2 regions of the Paraburkholderia sp. RCC_158 genome follow, and region 1 is predicted to be linked to the other one. Evidence: predicted binding sites of a transcription regulator. Region 1 holds the regulator's gene; the other holds the start of a gene.
What was found. The regulator FNR, encoded in region 1, switches genes on or off when oxygen is low (the NO sensors DNR and NnrR bind a similar motif). The targets are predictions, from matches to a motif close to TTGATNNNNATCAA.
Positions count from the first base shown of each region.

Region 2: a site for FNR is predicted at 5,627-5,640, ahead of AB6809_RS28510 (universal stress protein). Genes of this name have one in related genera too.

Region 1 covers NZ_JBFUPM010000001.1:499,767-508,377, reverse strand. The annotation lists gene AB6809_RS02280 (VF_A0006 family four-cysteine protein) at 1-301, opposite strand, end outside; gene AB6809_RS02275 (LysR family transcriptional regulator) at 373-1,296, opposite strand; gene AB6809_RS02270 (SDR family oxidoreductase) at 1,404-2,147, shown strand; gene AB6809_RS02265 (SUMF1/EgtB/PvdO family nonheme iron enzyme) at 2,228-3,556, opposite strand; gene fnr (fumarate/nitrate reduction transcriptional regulator Fnr) at 3,682-4,470, opposite strand; gene AB6809_RS02255 (methyl-accepting chemotaxis protein) at 5,005-6,645, shown strand; gene AB6809_RS02250 (2-oxoglutarate dehydrogenase E1 component) at 6,877-8,611, shown strand, end outside.
Region 2 covers NZ_JBFUPM010000020.1:60,619-69,229, forward strand. The annotation lists gene AB6809_RS28485 (LysR family transcriptional regulator) at 1-825, opposite strand, end outside; gene betC (choline-sulfatase) at 1,003-2,541, shown strand; gene AB6809_RS28495 (choline ABC transporter substrate-binding protein) at 2,615-3,568, shown strand; gene AB6809_RS28500 (porin) at 3,836-4,984, shown strand; gene AB6809_RS28505 (DUF2964 family protein) at 5,063-5,359, shown strand; gene AB6809_RS28510 (universal stress protein) at 5,749-6,222, shown strand; gene AB6809_RS28515 (zinc-dependent alcohol dehydrogenase family protein) at 6,265-7,305, shown strand; gene AB6809_RS28520 (CBS domain-containing protein) at 7,453-8,142, shown strand; gene AB6809_RS28525 (ATP-binding protein) at 8,210-8,611, opposite strand, start outside.

The sequences.
Region 1 (8,611 bases):
ACATAGGATTCTGCCGACGGCACGCGTGCAAGATTTCGTTGACTGCAAACGCGCCTCGCACGCTCTGCACATTCTGCAAGACACACACGTGATAGGCCCTTTCACGCGGCAACAGCAGTGCACCGTTTTTGTAGAGCGCGATGCACGAATTGGTAATGGCGCGCGCCGCGTAATTGCTCTGGCTATTTGCGAGCGAATTCAGAATGCATTGGTCGTACTCGGGATTCCCGCCTCCGAATGCGAAAGCCGGCAGCGGCGCGGCGAGCGCTGCTGAAACAAGCACATAAACGAGTCTGAGCATGAGTGCGGAAAGCTCGCTGAGATGACGGCAGATAATCGTAGCATGTGCGTTATAGGTGGACACGCGCCGCCTTATCGGCCGTCGAATTTCGCGGCGAGCTTCTGCTTTCGAAATGCATCGACGACGAAATCGATAAACACGCGCGTCCTCGCCGGCAACAGTTTTTTGTTCGGGTAGTAGATCGATATCGGTCCTTGGTCCGCGTACCACGCCGGCAAGAGACGCATCAGCGCGCCGCTTGCGAGCCAGGGCGCTGCGTGCGGCATCGGCAGGAAGGCGACGCCCTGGCCGTGCATCGCTGCGTGCGCGATCGCTTCGGGGTCGTCGAAAATCATGCGCGTGCGGCACTCCGCCTGGTACTGCTCGCCCACATGGTTCTGCAGCGTCCACGCGCGCAACCGGCCGGTTGTCGACGAGCGGCGAACGATTCCGTCGAACGCGCTCAGTTCGGATGGGTGCCTCGGCATCGTGCGCGTCGCCATATAAGCCGGCGATGCCGCCACGATCACATGCGTGCGCGCCAACTCGCGCGCCACGATTCCCGGCGTCAGTTCAATGCCGCCGCCGATGGCGACGTCGAAGCCGTCGGCGATCAGATCGACGGGCCGGTTGTCGAAGTGCCAATCCGGCACGATCGCCGGATAGTGCTCGAGGAATTCGCCCAGCAAGGGCACCAGATATTCGCGGCCGAATGCCAGTCCCAGACTCACCTTGAGCGTGCCCGCCGGCCTGCCGTCCTGGACGGCAGCACCGGCAAACGCGTCTTGCAGCGCGGTGAACGGCGCGGCGACTTCGCGCAACAGCTTCTCGCCTTCGGTCGTCAGCGTGAGCTTGCGCGTGCTGCGCTGAAAGAGCCGCAGACCCAGCGAGGTCTCGAGCCGCGCCACGTTCTTGCTCACGGCGGCCGGTGTCAGGCCGAGCCGGCGCGCCGCCGCCGAGAAGCTCAGGTGCTCTGCGCTGAGCACAAACGATTCGATCAGGTTGAGAGGCTCCACGGCGATTTCGGACAAATAGTTGAAAGAGATAGTCTAGATCACACGCTAGTCGAAGGGGAATGTCAGGACGATACTGCTCTCCACTCACTCACCCATTGGAGCAAGACATGACTGCAAATCTGACTGGCAAAGTTGCATTCGTCACCGGCGGCAGCCGGGGCATCGGCGCGGCAATCGTGCAACGTTTGTCGAAGGAAGGCGCGACGGTAGCGTTCACGTACAAGGGTTCGTCGGCGGCCGCGCAGGCACTCGCCGGCAGCATCGAGCAGCAGGGCGGCCGCGCGCTCGCATTGCAAGCGGACGCGGGCGATGCCGCCGCGGTGAGCCGCGCGATCGACGATGTCGCCGGCAAATTCGACAAGATCGATATTCTCGTGAACAACGCGGGCGTGCTCGCGCTGGGCCCGGTCGAGACGTTCTCGCTCGAAGACTTCGACAGAACGCTGCAAGTCAACGTGCGCGCTGTGTTCGTCGCGGTGAAGGCGGTGTTGCCGCATATGGGCGAGGGCGGCCGTATCGTGAACATCAGCAGCGTCAACGCCGAACGCATGCCGTTTCCCGGCGGCGCCGCGTACGCAATGAGCAAGTCCGCGTTGCGCGGACTCGTGCAAGGTCTCGCGCGCGATCTCGGTCCGCGCGGCATCACGGTCAACAACGTGCAGCCCGGTCCGACCGATACGGACATGAACCCTGAATCTGGCGATTTCGCGTCGATGCTGCACGGTTTCATGGCGCTTCCGCGTCATGGACGGCCGGATGAAATCGCAGGGATGGTCGCGTATGTTGTCAGCCCGGAAGCGGCATTTGTCACGGGCGCGAGCTTGACGATCGACGGCGGTTTCAACGCCTGATCGAGTCGCGCGAGCAGGAAGCGACGCATAAGCAAGCCTGCCGGTTTTTTCGGCAGGCTTGTTCTCTTATGCGTGATTCGTCACGCGCTCACGCAGCGGAACCCCGCATAAACGTACTGATAATGCGGCTGAAACCAGTTGCGAAACGTCGGCCGCAACATGCACTGCGCGGTGCGCGCCGATCCGCCCTTCAGCACGAAATGCTTGCCGTCGAAGAAATTGGCCGAGTAACCCAGGTAGAACGGAAACGGCTCGAACCCCGGCAAGCCGTCGAACAATGTCGACGTCCATTCCCAGCCGTTGCCAAACTGGCCTTCCACGCCGAATGCGCTCACGTTGTCGGGATAAGCGTCGACGGGCCGAGGGTCCCAGCTACGGAAATCGAAGTTGCCCGAGCCCACGTGCGGCGCGCCCTGCGCGGCGCGTTGCCATTGCGCTTCGGTGGGCAGCGCCTTGCCGGCCCAGCACGCATAGGCGCTCGCCTCGGCGTGGCTGACGTACGCGGGCCAGTCGAGCGGCAAGGGCACGTCGTCGAACATGGTGCGCAACGTCCATTCGTCGCGACGGCCGCTGCCTTCGCCGCTGTCTTCACCGTTACGTTCGCTGTTGACGCTGCGCCGCGACCAGCATGCCGGATGCTCGATGCCCTCGGCTTCCTTCCACGCCCAATCCTGCTCCGACCACCACTTCGGCTCGCGATAACCACCCGCGTCGATGAACGCGCGAAACGCGCCGTTCGTCACCATATAGCGGTCGATCTCAAAGGCCGGCACGTCCACTTGCAATTCGCCGAACTCGTTGTCCCAGCCGAAGCGGCCGCCGTCGCGCCGCATCCCGAGCGTGGCCGAGCCCGCAGGCACCCGGACCATCGACGATACGCCGTTCGCGCGCCCCGGACCGGTCACGACAGGCTCGCGCAGCTCGGTCACTTTCTGTGCGAGCGGCAATTGATGAAGCATGTACGCAAGCGTCTCCGCGTGCATCAGCCGATGCTCGATCGCGACATTCAGCAATTGCTCCGACGCATCGACGCGCGCGGAATCGGTCAGCGCGCGCAGTTCGCGGTCGATCTGTTCGCGAGCGCGCAGGCCATACTCGCGCACGGTCTGGAGCGAAGGCCAGTCGCCTGGTTGATCGGTGGGAAAGCCGCCATCAACCGGATCGATGCCGAAGGCGAAAAGCTGATCGAGTTGGGGATCGAAAGCGGGCAGTTCGAACAGACGCTGATCGAACAGATTACGGTCGAAAGCTTCGAGGTGACCGATATAAAACACGATGCGATGCCGCTCGCGGATCGGTCTTTCGTACAGAAACTCGGGCTTGACGATGGAGAAGAGAGCGTCGGTAACTTGACGCGCGTCGATCAGACGCTGAACGAGCGGGTGATGCGGGCGGGGATCGCGGTTCATTTCGCCGGGTCTCCTTGCGGGGGACGGACTAAACAAAGACTGTACCCGCTCGCAGTTGCCATGCCAAGGCAAAAGACCCGCCGGAAAAACGTGCAAAGGGCCGCGGCCGGCCCTGTGCGCGGGGTTTAGACCTGCCGCAAGCCGTCCAGATCGACGATGCGAATGTGCTTGCCTTGCGTGTCGATCAGGCCGCGCTTTTGAAATCTTGACAGCGTGCGGCTCACGGTTTCGAGCGTCATGCCGAGGTAGCTGCCCATGTCCTCGCGCGTCATCCGCAGATTGAACTCCGCCGACGAATAGCCGCGTTGCGCGTTGCGCTCGGAGACGTCGAGCAGAAAGGCCGCGACCCGTTCGTCCGCCGACAGCGAGCCGAGCACCATCATCTGGGCGGCTTCGCGCACGATCTGCTCGCCGAGCAGCTTGTGCAGGCGCTCCTGCATCGAGCCGATTTCGCGGCACAGCGACTTGAGCGCGGTGTAGGGGACGATGCACACGGTGCTGTCCTCGAGCGCGAGCGCGCTGCACGCGTGCCGGTCTTCGCTGATGCCGTCGAGGCCGAGCGCTTCGCCGGCAAGCCGCAGGCCCGTGACCTGTTCGCGCCCGTCGCGGTGCGCCATGACGGTTTTCATCGAGCCGGAGCGCACTGCGTAAATGTTGTCGAAACGGTCGCCGCTGCGGTACAGCGCTTCCCCGCGATGCACGGAGCGCGCCGAGCAGATCAGCGTTTCGAGTTTGGAAAGTTCGTCGTTCGACAAGCCTTGCGGCATGCACAACTGCCGCATCGAGCAGCTCGAGCAGCGCGCGGCGCTGCGGGTGGGCGTGCGCGTGGCGGCACGCGGCGTCGCCCGGCGGCTGGCTCGCGCTGCGGGCGAGGTGACGGCGGAGCCGGCCTGAACGGCGGGAGCCGGGGCCAAACTCGGGGCGGAAGTCGGGGCGGAAGGCGGGGCGGGAATCACAACGGTAGGGGTCAACATGTCTGAGCCGATGTCAGGAGGTAATGATTGATTGTCCCACCGGCTCTGTCCCCCGTTTCGCGGCAAAATGACGCGCTCCCGCGCTCAAGCCTCTTGAGCGACGTCAGAACGCCGCGCCTTGCGTCCTCCAAACGCGGAAGCGTCCGAATGCGCTTTCCCGCCCGCGCGAGCTCTTACTCAACGTTTGCGTCAACCAGCGACTTTCCCGCGCACTCGCAAACGTTTGGCGAATTTTTTTCTTTCTCGCGCACACCACTCTCAAGGTTTAGGAGTTTTTGTCGTCATATTGTCTGAAGAATGCGGCGGCAACGAGAAAGGGGCGGACTACAACGCGCCCATGTCGGCGTCATCGAGTGAACCGCCTTGAGACGAGGCGGATGTGTTCACGCCGAAGCGGGGGCGGTGCCGCAATGCGGTGACCTGCGCGCGCTTCGCGACAACTTTTATCGAGCGGTTGGGGAAGGAATTAGACACATGAAGATTTCGAATTTGAAAATCGGGGTTCGTCTTGGCTCCGCCTTTGCGCTGATGGTCGCGCTGCTGGTCGGCACGGCTGTCGTCGGTATCGAGCATCTCGAGTCGACCAACACGAAGATGGATGAGATCGTCAGCAATCGGTATACGCTGATCGCGCTCAGCAATCAGATCAAGAGCAACGGATACAAGGCAAACGGCATTCTGAGCAATCTGCTGCTGACCACGTCGCCCGATAAAGCCAAGCAGTACATGGACGACTACGCGGCGATCCGCAAAGCGAATGCGCAAGCCTACGCCGAGCTCGAAAAGCACCTGACGAGCGATGAAACCAGGGCGCTCTTCAAGCAGCAGTTCGACGCGCGCTCGGCTTACGGCGTGAGCGTTAAGAGCTTCTTCGATCTGGTCAGCAAGAACCAGCAGCAGGACGCGCGCGACGTCTATCAGGGCGACATGGCGCGGCTGCAGGACGCTTATTACGTTCTCGTCGACAAGATGGTCGACGTGCAGGCGGACCGGATGGCGCGCGATGTCGCCGAAGCCGTCGCCGAAGCGCACAACGCGAAGCTGCAAATGATTCTGCTTGCGCTGTTCGCCACGGTGATCGCGATCGCGACCGGCATCTTCATCACGCGCACCATCACGCGGCCGATCAACCGTGCGGTCGTTCTCGCCGAAGCGGTCGCGGCCGGCGATCTCACGCATCATCTGCACATCGATTCGACCGATGAAGTGGGCCGCCTTCTCACCGCGCTCGAACGCATGACCGGCAATCTGCACGGCATCGTCGCGCAAGTGCGCCAGGGCACGGACACGATCAGCCAGGCGACGCGCGAAGTGGCGAGCGGCAACATGGACCTGTCGAGCCGTACCGAACATCAGGCGAGCTCGCTCGAAGAGACGGCGGCCGCGATGGAGCAGTTGACGTCGACGGTCAAGCAGAACGCCGATAACGCACGCGAGGCCAATCAGCTTGCGTCGAGCGCGTCGGATGTCGCGGTGCGCGGCGGCGAAGCCGTGAACCAGGTCGTGAGCACGATGACCGCCATCAACGAGTCGTCGCGCAGGATCGTCGAGATCATCGGCGTGATCGACGGCATCGCGTTCCAGACCAACATTCTCGCGCTCAACGCAGCGGTGGAAGCGGCGCGCGCGGGCGAACACGGGCGCGGCTTCGCGGTGGTCGCGAGCGAAGTGCGCGGCCTCGCGCAGCGCAGCGCCGTTGCCGCGAAGGAAATCAAGGAGCTGATCGCCGACTCGGTGAGTCAGGTCGGCACCGGCGGCAAGATGGTCGAGGAAGCCGGACAGATCATCGGCGAAGTCGTGAAGAGCATTCGCCATGTGACGGAAATCGTGGCCGAGATCAGTTCGTCGAGCAAGGAGCAAAGCGAAGGCATCGAGCAGATCAACCACGCCGTCACGCAGATGGACAAGGTGACGCAGGAAAACGCCGCGCTCGTCGAGCAAAGCGCCGCCGCGGCGCAGGCTCTGCAAGACCAGGCGCAGCAACTCACGCAGACCGTCAGCACCTTCAAGCTCGACGACGCCACGTCGAAACAACGTCGCGTCACGCGCGACTCGCATGCGCATCGCTCGAATGATGTCAGCGATGCGGGTGCTTGGCTCGTGTCGGCCCAGTAGAAGTCGAGGCAGGCAACGGACGGAGACACGAGCCGGTCGCGCGGACCGGCTCGATAACACATAGAAGACCGAGCGCTGCTGCAAGCCCGCATCCGCATCGCGCTCTTTCCCGTTTCGCTGTCTGCCGAAGATCACGGCCAACCGTCGCGTTGCCGTCGCGGGCGTACGCCCCGAGCATTCGCATGCGGACAGCGGAATCCGATTAACGGTTTCTTCCGCACGCTATCCAACATGTCCCACGTCTCTTCCGAATCGATTGTTCTTTCACGCTCGCCAGCCGGCGCGGTTATCGAACCGGCAGGCGACCTGTCGCCGGTAGCGCGGACGCTGCAGGTCCGGCGCTTCATCGACGCGTTCCGTCAGCACGGTCATCGTCAGGCGTCGCTCGATCCGCTGCGCCTTGCGCCCGTGCCCGAGGTGCCCGAACTCGACCCTGTGTTTCATGGGCTCGATCCGGCGCAGCCGATCGGCGCCGAAAATCCGCTGCTGCCGCCTTCGGCTGCGGTGCATGAACTCGAGCGGCAATTGCGGCGCGTCTATTGCGGCGCGATCGGCCTCGATCTGACCGGCATCCGCGATCAGCAGCGCCGCGCCCAGTTGTCCGCGTGGCTCAAGACGGAGCAGCTTGCGCCGTTGCCGGCGCGCGAGCCGCGCCGCCGTGTGCTGCGCCGTCTTGTGGCCGCTGAAACGTGGGAGCGTCATGTGGCGGCGCGATTCGAACATGCGAAGCGCTTCTCGCTCGAAGGTTGCGAGAGCCTCGTGCCGCTCATCGAAGCAATCGTCGATCAGGCTGCCGCTCATGGCGTTCGGCAGGTGTTCGCGGGCATGCCGCATCGCGGGCGCCTGAATGTGCTTGCCAACGTGATGGACTTCGATCCGGCGAAGCTGGTCGATTGTCTCGATCCCGATTCGGAAGCCGCGGCCGTGCAGCGCGATCTGCCGTATCACCTCGGCGCCAACACGGTGAGAAAGACGCAAGACGGCGATGTCGCGATCTTCCTTGCGCCCAATCCGTCGCACTTGCAAAGCGTCTATCCGGTCGTGAGCGGCATGGCGCGCGCGTACCAGGACGAGCATCGCGGCTTCGGCTGCCTGCCGCTCGTCATGCACGGCGACGCCGCCTTCGCGGGCCAGGGCATCGTGATGGAAACGCTCAACATGACACGCAAGGACGGCTATGCATTGGGCGGCACGATCCATGTGATCGTGAACAATCAGATCGGCTTCACGACGCCGAACCGGATGGACGCCGAAGCGTATTCGTATTGCACGGACATTGCGCGGATGATCGACGCGCCCGTGATCCGCGTGAACGCCGATCGTCCCGACGAAGTGATGCGCGCCGCGAAGCTCGCATTGCAATACCGGATGGAGCACGAGGCCGATGTGATCATCGACCTGATCGGCTATCGGCGTCTGGGTCACTCGGAGCATGACATCCCCGCGCTCACGCAGCCGTTGCAGCAAGCGGCGATCGCGATGCATCAGACCGTCACCGAGTTGTATCACGCGGCCATCGGCGAAGACACGCCGCTCGACGTGCTGCGTGCAGAAGCGTTGAAGGAGCTTCAGACGACGCCGCCGTCCGCGCGAACTTCGTCACGGTCTCACGGCAACCGGACAAAGCGCACGCGGCCGTTGTCGCTCGCGCGCATGCAGTCGTTGACCGCGGCGTTGACTCGCACGCCGCCCGCGTTCCGGCTGCACGAGTTGCTGCGCAACATCACCGCGCAGTGGCAAAAGAGCGTCGCCGATGAAACCGCGGCCGTCGACTGGTGCTTCGCGGAAAACCTGGCTTATGCGACGTTGCTTGACGACGGCCATAGTGTGCGCATCTCCGGCATGGACGTCGGTCGCGGCACATTCATGCATCGGCATGCGGTGTGGCATTCGCAAGGCAACGCGGCAAGCGACACCGCAAACGCGACCGAGCCTTATGTGCCGCTGCAAAACCTCGGTGTGCATC
Region 2 (8,611 bases), on a different contig from region 1:
GCCGCGCTCGGTGACCACCGGCGCATCGAACAGTTCGACGAGCTGCCCCGTTGCAAGCAATTCGTCGATGAGCGGCGCCCAGCCGAGCGCCACGCCCTGGCCCATGATCGCCGCATGGGCGACGAGCGTGAAGCTGTTGAACGTGATGCCGCGATGCGCGGCAGGCGCGACAAGACCATGCGCCGCGAACCAGTCGGCCCATGACAGCCAGCGCGCCGGTTGCGTGGGTTCGAGATGAAGCAGCGGCAGCGTGAGCAGTTCGGAGGGCGACGTGAGCGGCGGATGCGCCGCGAAAAACGCCGGACTGCACACCGGCGTCACACGCTCGGGAAAAAGTTTGACCACGCTGCGTGCATTCCAGTCCGCATGTTCGTCGCCGAATGCAATCGCCACATCGGTCTGATCGTGCGATGGATCGAATACGCTTTGCGACGTAATGATCTTGACGTCGACATCGGGCATGAGCGCCTTGAATTGCGAAAGCCGCGGCATGAGCCAATAGGTTGCGAAGCCGAAGTCGGTGGATAGCGTAAGCGTTTGCGGCGTGCGGCGCGCGCGGATTTCGGCGGTGGCAACGCGGATCGTGTCGAGCGCATGACGCACGGCTTCAAAAAGGCGCTCGCCGTCTTCCGTGAGCCGCACGCCACGATGACCGCGCTCGAAAAGCGGCGCGCCCAGCGTTTCTTCCAGTTGCACGATGCGCTGGCTTACTGCCGGCTGCGTGGAGCCCAACTCGCGCGCGGCCGCCGTAAAGCTCGCGAGCCGCGCGGCGGATTCGAACATCGTCAATGCCTGCATTGGCGGCAAGCGGTCCTGCCTCGACATAACGCCCCCTTATAGGCACATAACGAATTGCCGTCTTCACAGCGCCGAATTGAACGGCAATAGTGACGTTGATGCCGCACGCGCTCCAAGAGCACCGCTCAAATGCGGCTGTTGTTGCAGATGCACCGGCACAGGTACTTGCACTGACATTCATGATTTTATTCGAGGCGCGCTCCAATGCTTGACAGCAAAAAGAATATTCTTATTCTGATGGCCGACCAGATGACTCCGTTCGCGCTCTCCGCGTACGGCCACCCGCTCACCCGAACACCCAACCTCGATCGTCTGGCAAAGCAGGGCGTGGTTTTCGATTCCGCGTACTGCGCGAGCCCGTTATGCGCGCCGTCGCGTTTCTCGTTTCTCTCCGGCAAGCTGCCGTCGGCAATTGGCGCTTACGACAACGCAGCAGAATTTCCGTCGCAAACGCTGACATTCGCGCATTATCTGCGCGCGGAAGGCTATCGCACGATTCTCTCCGGCAAGATGCATTTCTGCGGCGCCGATCAGTTGCATGGTTTCGAAGAGCGCCTCACTACCGACATTTATCCCGCCGACTTTGGCTGGACACCGAATTGGGACGACTTCGAAGCGCGCCCTACGTGGTATCACAACATGAGTTCCGTGATCGACGCCGGCCCTTGCGTGCGCACCAACCAGCTCGATTTCGACGACGAAGTGACGTTCACCACGCGCCAGAAGCTCTTCGACATTGCGCGCGAACGTCACGCGGGTAAAGATGCACGGCCGTTCTGCATGGTCGCCTCGCTGACGCATCCACACGATCCGTATGCCATTCCGCAGAAGTACTGGGACATGTACCAGGACGAAGAGATCAACATGCCCATGCACCGCGATTCATTCGACGAAGCCGATCCGCATTCGAAGCGCCTGCGTCACGTTTGCGAAACCGATCGCACGCCGCCGACCGGGCAGCAGATCCGCAACGCACGGCGTGCGTATTACGGCGCGATTTCCTATGTCGACGATCAGTTCGGCGCGATTCTCGAAGCATTGGAAGAGGCCGGGCTCGCGAACGATACGATCATTGTCGTCACTTCCGACCACGGCGAAATGCTCGGCGAGCGCGGACTCTGGTACAAGATGACGTTCTTCGAAGGTGGTTGCCGCGTGCCGCTAATCGTGCATGCGCCGCAGCAATTCGACGCGCATCGTGTGACTGCTTCGGTATCGCATCTCGATCTGCTGCCCACGCTTGTCGAACTCGCGCGTGGCGAACCACCCGCGGCGTGGCCCGATTCGCTCGACGGACATAGTCTCATGCCGCATCTTCTGGGAGAGCGGGGCGGTCATGATGAAGCGATCGGCGAGTACCTCGCTGAAGGTGCAATTGCACCGATCGTCATGCTTCGGCGCGGGCGCTTCAAGTTCATTCACACGCCGGCCGATCCTGATCAGCTCTACGATGTGCAGGCCGATCCGCTGGAGCGCGCGAATCTCGCATTCAACGCGGAGTACGCCGCTCAGGTCGAAGCATTCCGCAAAGAGATTGCCGCTCGCTGGAATCTCGCCGCGCTGCATCAGGAGGTGCTGCAGAGCCAGCGTCGTCGCCGTTTTCACTTCGCCGCGACCACGCAAGGCACGGTTGCTTCATGGGACTGGCAACCGCTCGTCGATGCAAGCCAGCGCTATATGCGCAACCACATCGACCTCGATACGTTCGAGGCGATGGCGCGCTTTCCCGCAGTCGCGCACTGAGTTGTCCCACTTGTCTTGCACCGCTACGCCCGACGCTCCACGCTAACGATTCACCCACTCACAGGAAGCCGCGATGATGAACAAGCTATTCAAACAGGCCATGTCCGGCGTTGCGCTGCTATGCGCGGCGGCGAGCTTTGCGTCGGCCGCCGAGCCGCAATCGTGCATGCAGGTCAACATGGCGGGGCCGGGATGGACCGACATCGACGCAACGAATGCGATGACCGGCGTCGTGCTGAAGGCGCTCGGCTATAAGCAGAAGGTCGCGAACCTGTCGGTGCCGATTACGTATCAGGGCCTGAAAAAAGGGCAAATCGACGTATTCCTCGGCAACTGGATGCCCGCGCAGGCGCCGGTCGTCAAACCTTTCGAAAAAGAAAAGTCGATCGTGGTCGTGCATCCGAACCTGAGCAATGCGAAGTTCACGCTTGCGGTGCCCGACTATGTGGCGGCGGCCGGCGTCCATTCGTTCGCGGATCTCGCGAAGAATGCCGACAAGTTCGACAGCAAGATATACGGCATTGAACCGGGCGCGCCGGCCAACCAGAACATCAAGAAAATGGTGGACGACAAGGCGTTCGGGCTCGATAGCTGGAAGGTGGTGGAATCGAGTGAGACGGGCATGCTCACACAAGTGGAGCGGGCCGTGCGTGAGAAGAAGTGGATCGTCTTTCTTGCGTGGGAGCCGCATGTGATGAATACGAAGTTCAAACTGTCGTATCTGGACGGAGGCGACAAGTACTTTGGTCCGAACTACGGCGGCGCCACCGTGAACACCGTTGCGCGCAGCGGCTATGCGGAGCAGTGTCCGAATGTCGGCCGTCTTTTCAGGCAGCTTACGTTTAACGTCGACCTGGAAAACGGCGTGATTACTGAAGTACTGGAAAAGAAAACCAGTGTCGATGTGGCCGCAACCGAAGCACTCAAGCGTCATCCCGATCTGCTCAAAGCGTGGCTCGACGGCGTGAGCACCGCGAATGGCGCCAATGGGTTGCAAGCCGTGCAAACGGCGCTCGGTGTGAAATAACAAAGGCCATTGCAATCGCCAGGTCGCGAGGCGACAGATTCATGTCGCATCCAATCGATTCGCCGTAAATCTGGACCCGTATTCTTGACTCGTCGATGCCGGCCTGGCGGAATTTTAATGCTCAACAAATAGCAGCCAGGTCTTATCGACCGGTCTCAACCGGTTTCGAACTGCCCGTCATGCGAGAAATGCCGCACGCCTGAAAGCCGCGCGGCAGGGATCGCTTTATCCAACGAATTGTGCAGGCATAGAGCAGGGGAGAATTAGATGAAGAAGAGAAATGCCGTCAGTCTTTCGGGACTCGCTATTGCAGCAAGTGCGGTATGTGCGCCAACGGCTGTCCATGCACAAAGCAGCGTCACGCTGTACGGCATTCTGGACGCCGGCATTACGTACGTGAACAACGCCGGTGGTTCCCACCAGGTGAAGTTCGACGACGGCATTTCGTATGGCAACCGGATCGGCTTCAAGGGCGTCGAAGATCTCGGCGGCGGCTTGCAGGCGGTATTCGTACTCGAGTCGGGTTTCCACGTAGGCAATGGACAACTTGGATTCGGTGGCGCTGAGTTCGGACGCCAGGCGTATGTCGGTCTGAAGAACAACTGGGGCACCTTGTCGTTTGGTAACCAGCTCGACATGACCGAAGAATTCGCGTACCTGTACAACATATCCGCGTGGGCAAGCGGTTACGCGATTCACCAGGGCGACTTCGACCGGATGAACGGCGACCGGCTGCCAAACTCGATCAAGTTTCTCTCCGCCGATATATCCGGCTTTTCTTTCGGCGGCATGTACTCGTTCGGCAACACGGCCGGCGACTTCCATCAGAAAAGCGCATGGAGCGTGGGCGCGCGCTATGAGCACGGTCCGTTCAACATGGGCGCCGCTTATACGCAGTTGAACAACCCGTTCGGCATCTATGCGTTCGATCCGTACGCGATGATCGGCACGCATACTTTCCTCGGCAGGCCGACCGTTTCCGTCGATCCTGCAACCGGCGCGGTTACAGATCTGTATAGCTCGACTTCATTTCCGGTCGACAGGCAGGGCGCGTTTGCAGTCGGCGCCGCTTATACGATCGGCAATGTGATGCTGAGCGGCAACTTCACTTACACGACGATCAAGGGCCTTGGCCAGACCTCGCATATGCAGGTTTATGAGGGCGGCGCTTCGTATACGTTCACGCCGGCGTTGATGCTCTACGGCGGCTATCAGCACACGCGGTTTGAAGGAAACCACTGGAATCAGGGCTCGCTCGGGCTTCACTACCTGTTGTCGAAACGCACGGATGTGTACATCTCGGGCGATTATCTGCGCGCATCGGATGGTGTGAACGCGGTGATCGGCTATAGCTTCACGCCGTCGTCGACCAGCACGCAGGCTGATGTGCGCATCGGCATGCGCCATTCGTTCTGAAGCGGCGCGGCGGATTTCTGTGAGCGGTAATCCGCCTGGATTTAGCCGTTAATTTGCAGCCGCCGAAGACAGAGCGCAATGCGTCGCACCATCGCGGCTCTTACGCTTGACCTCGATCAAGAGCGCCCACGTCTTCTGACCGATGATGTCGTTACGACTTTAATCATCGCGTTGGAGGACATCATGACTGGCTCGGACGGCAGGATCTTATTTTCGGCAATCGCCGTTTTTGTGGCGCTCGCGGGCATAGGGGTGTCGATCCGAGGCTTGCTGTTCGACGAGCCGTCATTTTTTCGTTATGGCGTTGCCGGTGTAGTCGGTGGCGTTGCGTGCTTCGTGTGGTTGCTCAATTCCGCACGCGACGGCAACTCATGATCGCCTCGCTGCGTGGCGGCCGCTTGCTGACGTCAGCGGCGCTCCGAGCATTGCCACCAAGCTTTGCCACCAAGCATTGCCACCACCAGCGGCCAGACCCTGCTCTGACGCTGTCTCCTCATCATCAATACATTGAACCTTCCAGTGCCCGTTTCGACGAGCGCATAGGCGGGCGCGTCTTCGCGCCGTCCGTTGCCAGTCGTTCTTTCCGCCACGAGCGTTGCACTGAACCAAACGATGCGCACCGTGCGCGGCGCTGCGACCTCGTTGACGCAGGTCGATCGTCAGATGCGGATACGCGCTCATGATTCTCTCATCGACTCGCTGCTCCAGGTGGCTTTCGCTGCCGCAACGGTCGACGGAAACGTGCAGATCGGGCGGAGGCAAACATGTACGCACACATCGTGGTGGCACTCGACGGCAGCGACGCAGCCAAGCGCGCGCTGAGCGAAGCGATTCAGTTGACGAAGCTCTCGCGCGGCAGGTTGACGGCCGTCTACGTGCTCGATCAGTCGGCCGCGTTCACCTACGCAGGCGCTTGCGATCCGCATCTTCTGAGCGGCGCCGCGCGGCAGGTCGGAACCACGCTGCTCGATGGCGCACAGAAACAGATGCGCGAGATGGACGTCGTGGGCGACACGGAGATCGTGGAAACGCGGGGCATCGCCGAAGACATCGCCGGCACGTTGCTGCGCTTCGTTCAGTGGAGCGGCGCGGACCTTGTCGTGATGGGCACTCACGGACGGCGCGGATTGCGGCGCATGGTGATCGGCAGCGTTGCGGAGCGTTTTCTCCGCCATGCGACGTGCCCCGTTCTGCTGGTTCGCGAGCCCACTGACGCAAAGCGCGAGGCGCCGCTTTGATCTGAACTAGCCGCTCGTCTCTCTGATCATTGGAGTCATCTCGTGAAAGCACTGGTTTATCACGGCGCCGGGCAAACATCGCTCGACGAGCGGCCGATGCCGCAACTCGCGTCGCCCACCGACGCCATCGTCAAGGTGACGCGCACGACGATCTGCGGCACCGACCTGCATATCCTGAAGGGCGATGTCCCCACCTGCGAGCCGGGGCGCATTCTCGGCCATGAAGGAGTGGGAATCGTCTATCAGGTTGGCGCTGCCGTCAGCACGCTGAAAGAGGGCGACCCTGTGCTTATCTCGTGCATTTCGTCGTGTGGCAAGTGCGACTACTGCCGGCGCGGAGTGTACTCGCACTGCGCGACGGGCGGATGGATTCTTGGCAACCGGATCGACGGCACGCAAGCGGAGTACGTGCGCATTCCTCACGCGGAAACAAGCCTGTACCGCATTTTCGCAGGCGCGGACGAAGAGGCGCTAGTGATGCTTTCCGACATCCTGCCGACCGGCTTTGAATGCGGTGTTCTCAACGGCAAGGTTGAACCGGGAAGCACGGTGGCGATTGTCGGCGCGGGGCCGATCGGACTCGCGTCGCTGCTTACCGCGCAGTTCTATTCGCCGGCGCAGATAGTGATCATCGACCGCGACCCTTACCGTCTGGAAGTGGCGTCGCGCTTCGGGGCGACGGCGTGCGTCGATAGCGGCGTCGACGATCCGGTGGCAAAGGTCATGAAGCTCACCGCCGGAACGGGCGCGGATTGCGTGATCGAGGCCGTGGGTGTGCCCGAAACTTTCGAGTTATGCCAGGCGCTGGTGGCGCCTGGTGGCGTCATCGCCAACGTGGGCGTGCATGGCGTGAAGGCGGATCTGCGTCTGGAATCGCTGTGGGATCGCAACATCTCGATCACGACGTGTCTCGTCGATACGGTCAGTACGCCGATGCTGTTAAAGACCGTGCGCGCCGGCCGGCTCGACGCCGCGAGCCTGATCACGCATCGCTTCAAGCTCGACGATGTATTGAAAGCCTACGAGACTTTCGGCGATGCGGCCCGATCTCATGCATTGAAGGTCATCATCGAAGTGGCGTAAACGCTCGTTCGAGCGTCAGCCGGCATTCGAGCCTCGCCGACATGATCCACGTCAAACAGAACGGTGCCGCACACGCCTAACCTTGAATAGCACAGGGGTTTGTCGCGTTGCCCCTCGCTTCAACGCCCAACCTTCAGAAGGCTTACCATGCGCGCATCCGATGTCATGACCGACGCCGTTGTCTCGGCCACGCCCGACATGACCATTCGTCAGGTCGCCAAGATGTTTGTCGATAACGGCATCAGCGGCGCGCCAGTGCTGGATACGGACGGCAGCATCGTCGGCATCATCAGCGAAGGTGATCTGCTTCGCCGCAGCGAGATCGGAACCGACGAGACCAGGCGCGCGTCGTGGCTCGATTTCTGGTCCGCGAGGCACGAGGCGCGCGATTACGTCAAGACGCATGCGGCCAAGGTGAGCGATGTGATGACGACCGATGTGGTGACCGTGCAGCCTGACACGCCGCTTGGCGAAGTTGCGGGCATTCTCGAAGCACGGCACATCAAACGCGTGCCGGTGACGGAACGGGGACAGGTGGTCGGCATCGTGAGTCGTGCCAATCTCGTCCAGGCGCTCGCGAGCGTGCCCCATGAACCGGTGTCGGACGCCACGCTCTCGGACGCGGAAATTCGCGCGGTCCTCATGGGCGAACTGGCGGGGCGCAGATGGGGCTTTGCTGGCCGCAATATCGTGGTGACAGACGGCGTCGTGCATCTATGGGGCGTTTTCCAGTCGGCCGACGCAGTGGATGCCGTGCGCGTCGCGGCGCAGAACATACCCGGCGTCAAGCGTGTGGAAGATCACACCGAGCCGTATCAGATGATGCCGGGTATCTAGTAGCGGAAAGTAGCTCCGTACTTCTGCGCGTGCCCGACACCCGCGTCGCCTGCGATACCAACCGCCGCTAGGCCGCGGCCTTCAGTCGCTCGTCAGGCGCGGCGCCAGAGGCGGGGAACGATAGTTCCACGGCGAGTCCGCGGCTCTCGAGGCCAGGCCCGAAGCGCACGGTCGCGCCAAAATGTTCCGCGATGCGCGCGACAATCGAGAGGCCAAGACCGCTGCCGGTCGCCTGGTTGCCGGTGGCGCGAAAAAACCGGCTGGTCAGACGCGCGACATCTGCCGAGGCCACACCGGGGCCGTCGTCGCGCACGGTCACGACAACGCGATTATCGAGCGGCTCGGTCGCGCTCTTGACCGAAATTTCGATGTTGCCGTCCTCGCTTCCGTACTTGATTGCGTTGTCCAGCAAATTGTCGAACAGGATACCGATCAGCACGGGCTCCGCATCGATCTTGGCCTGCATGTC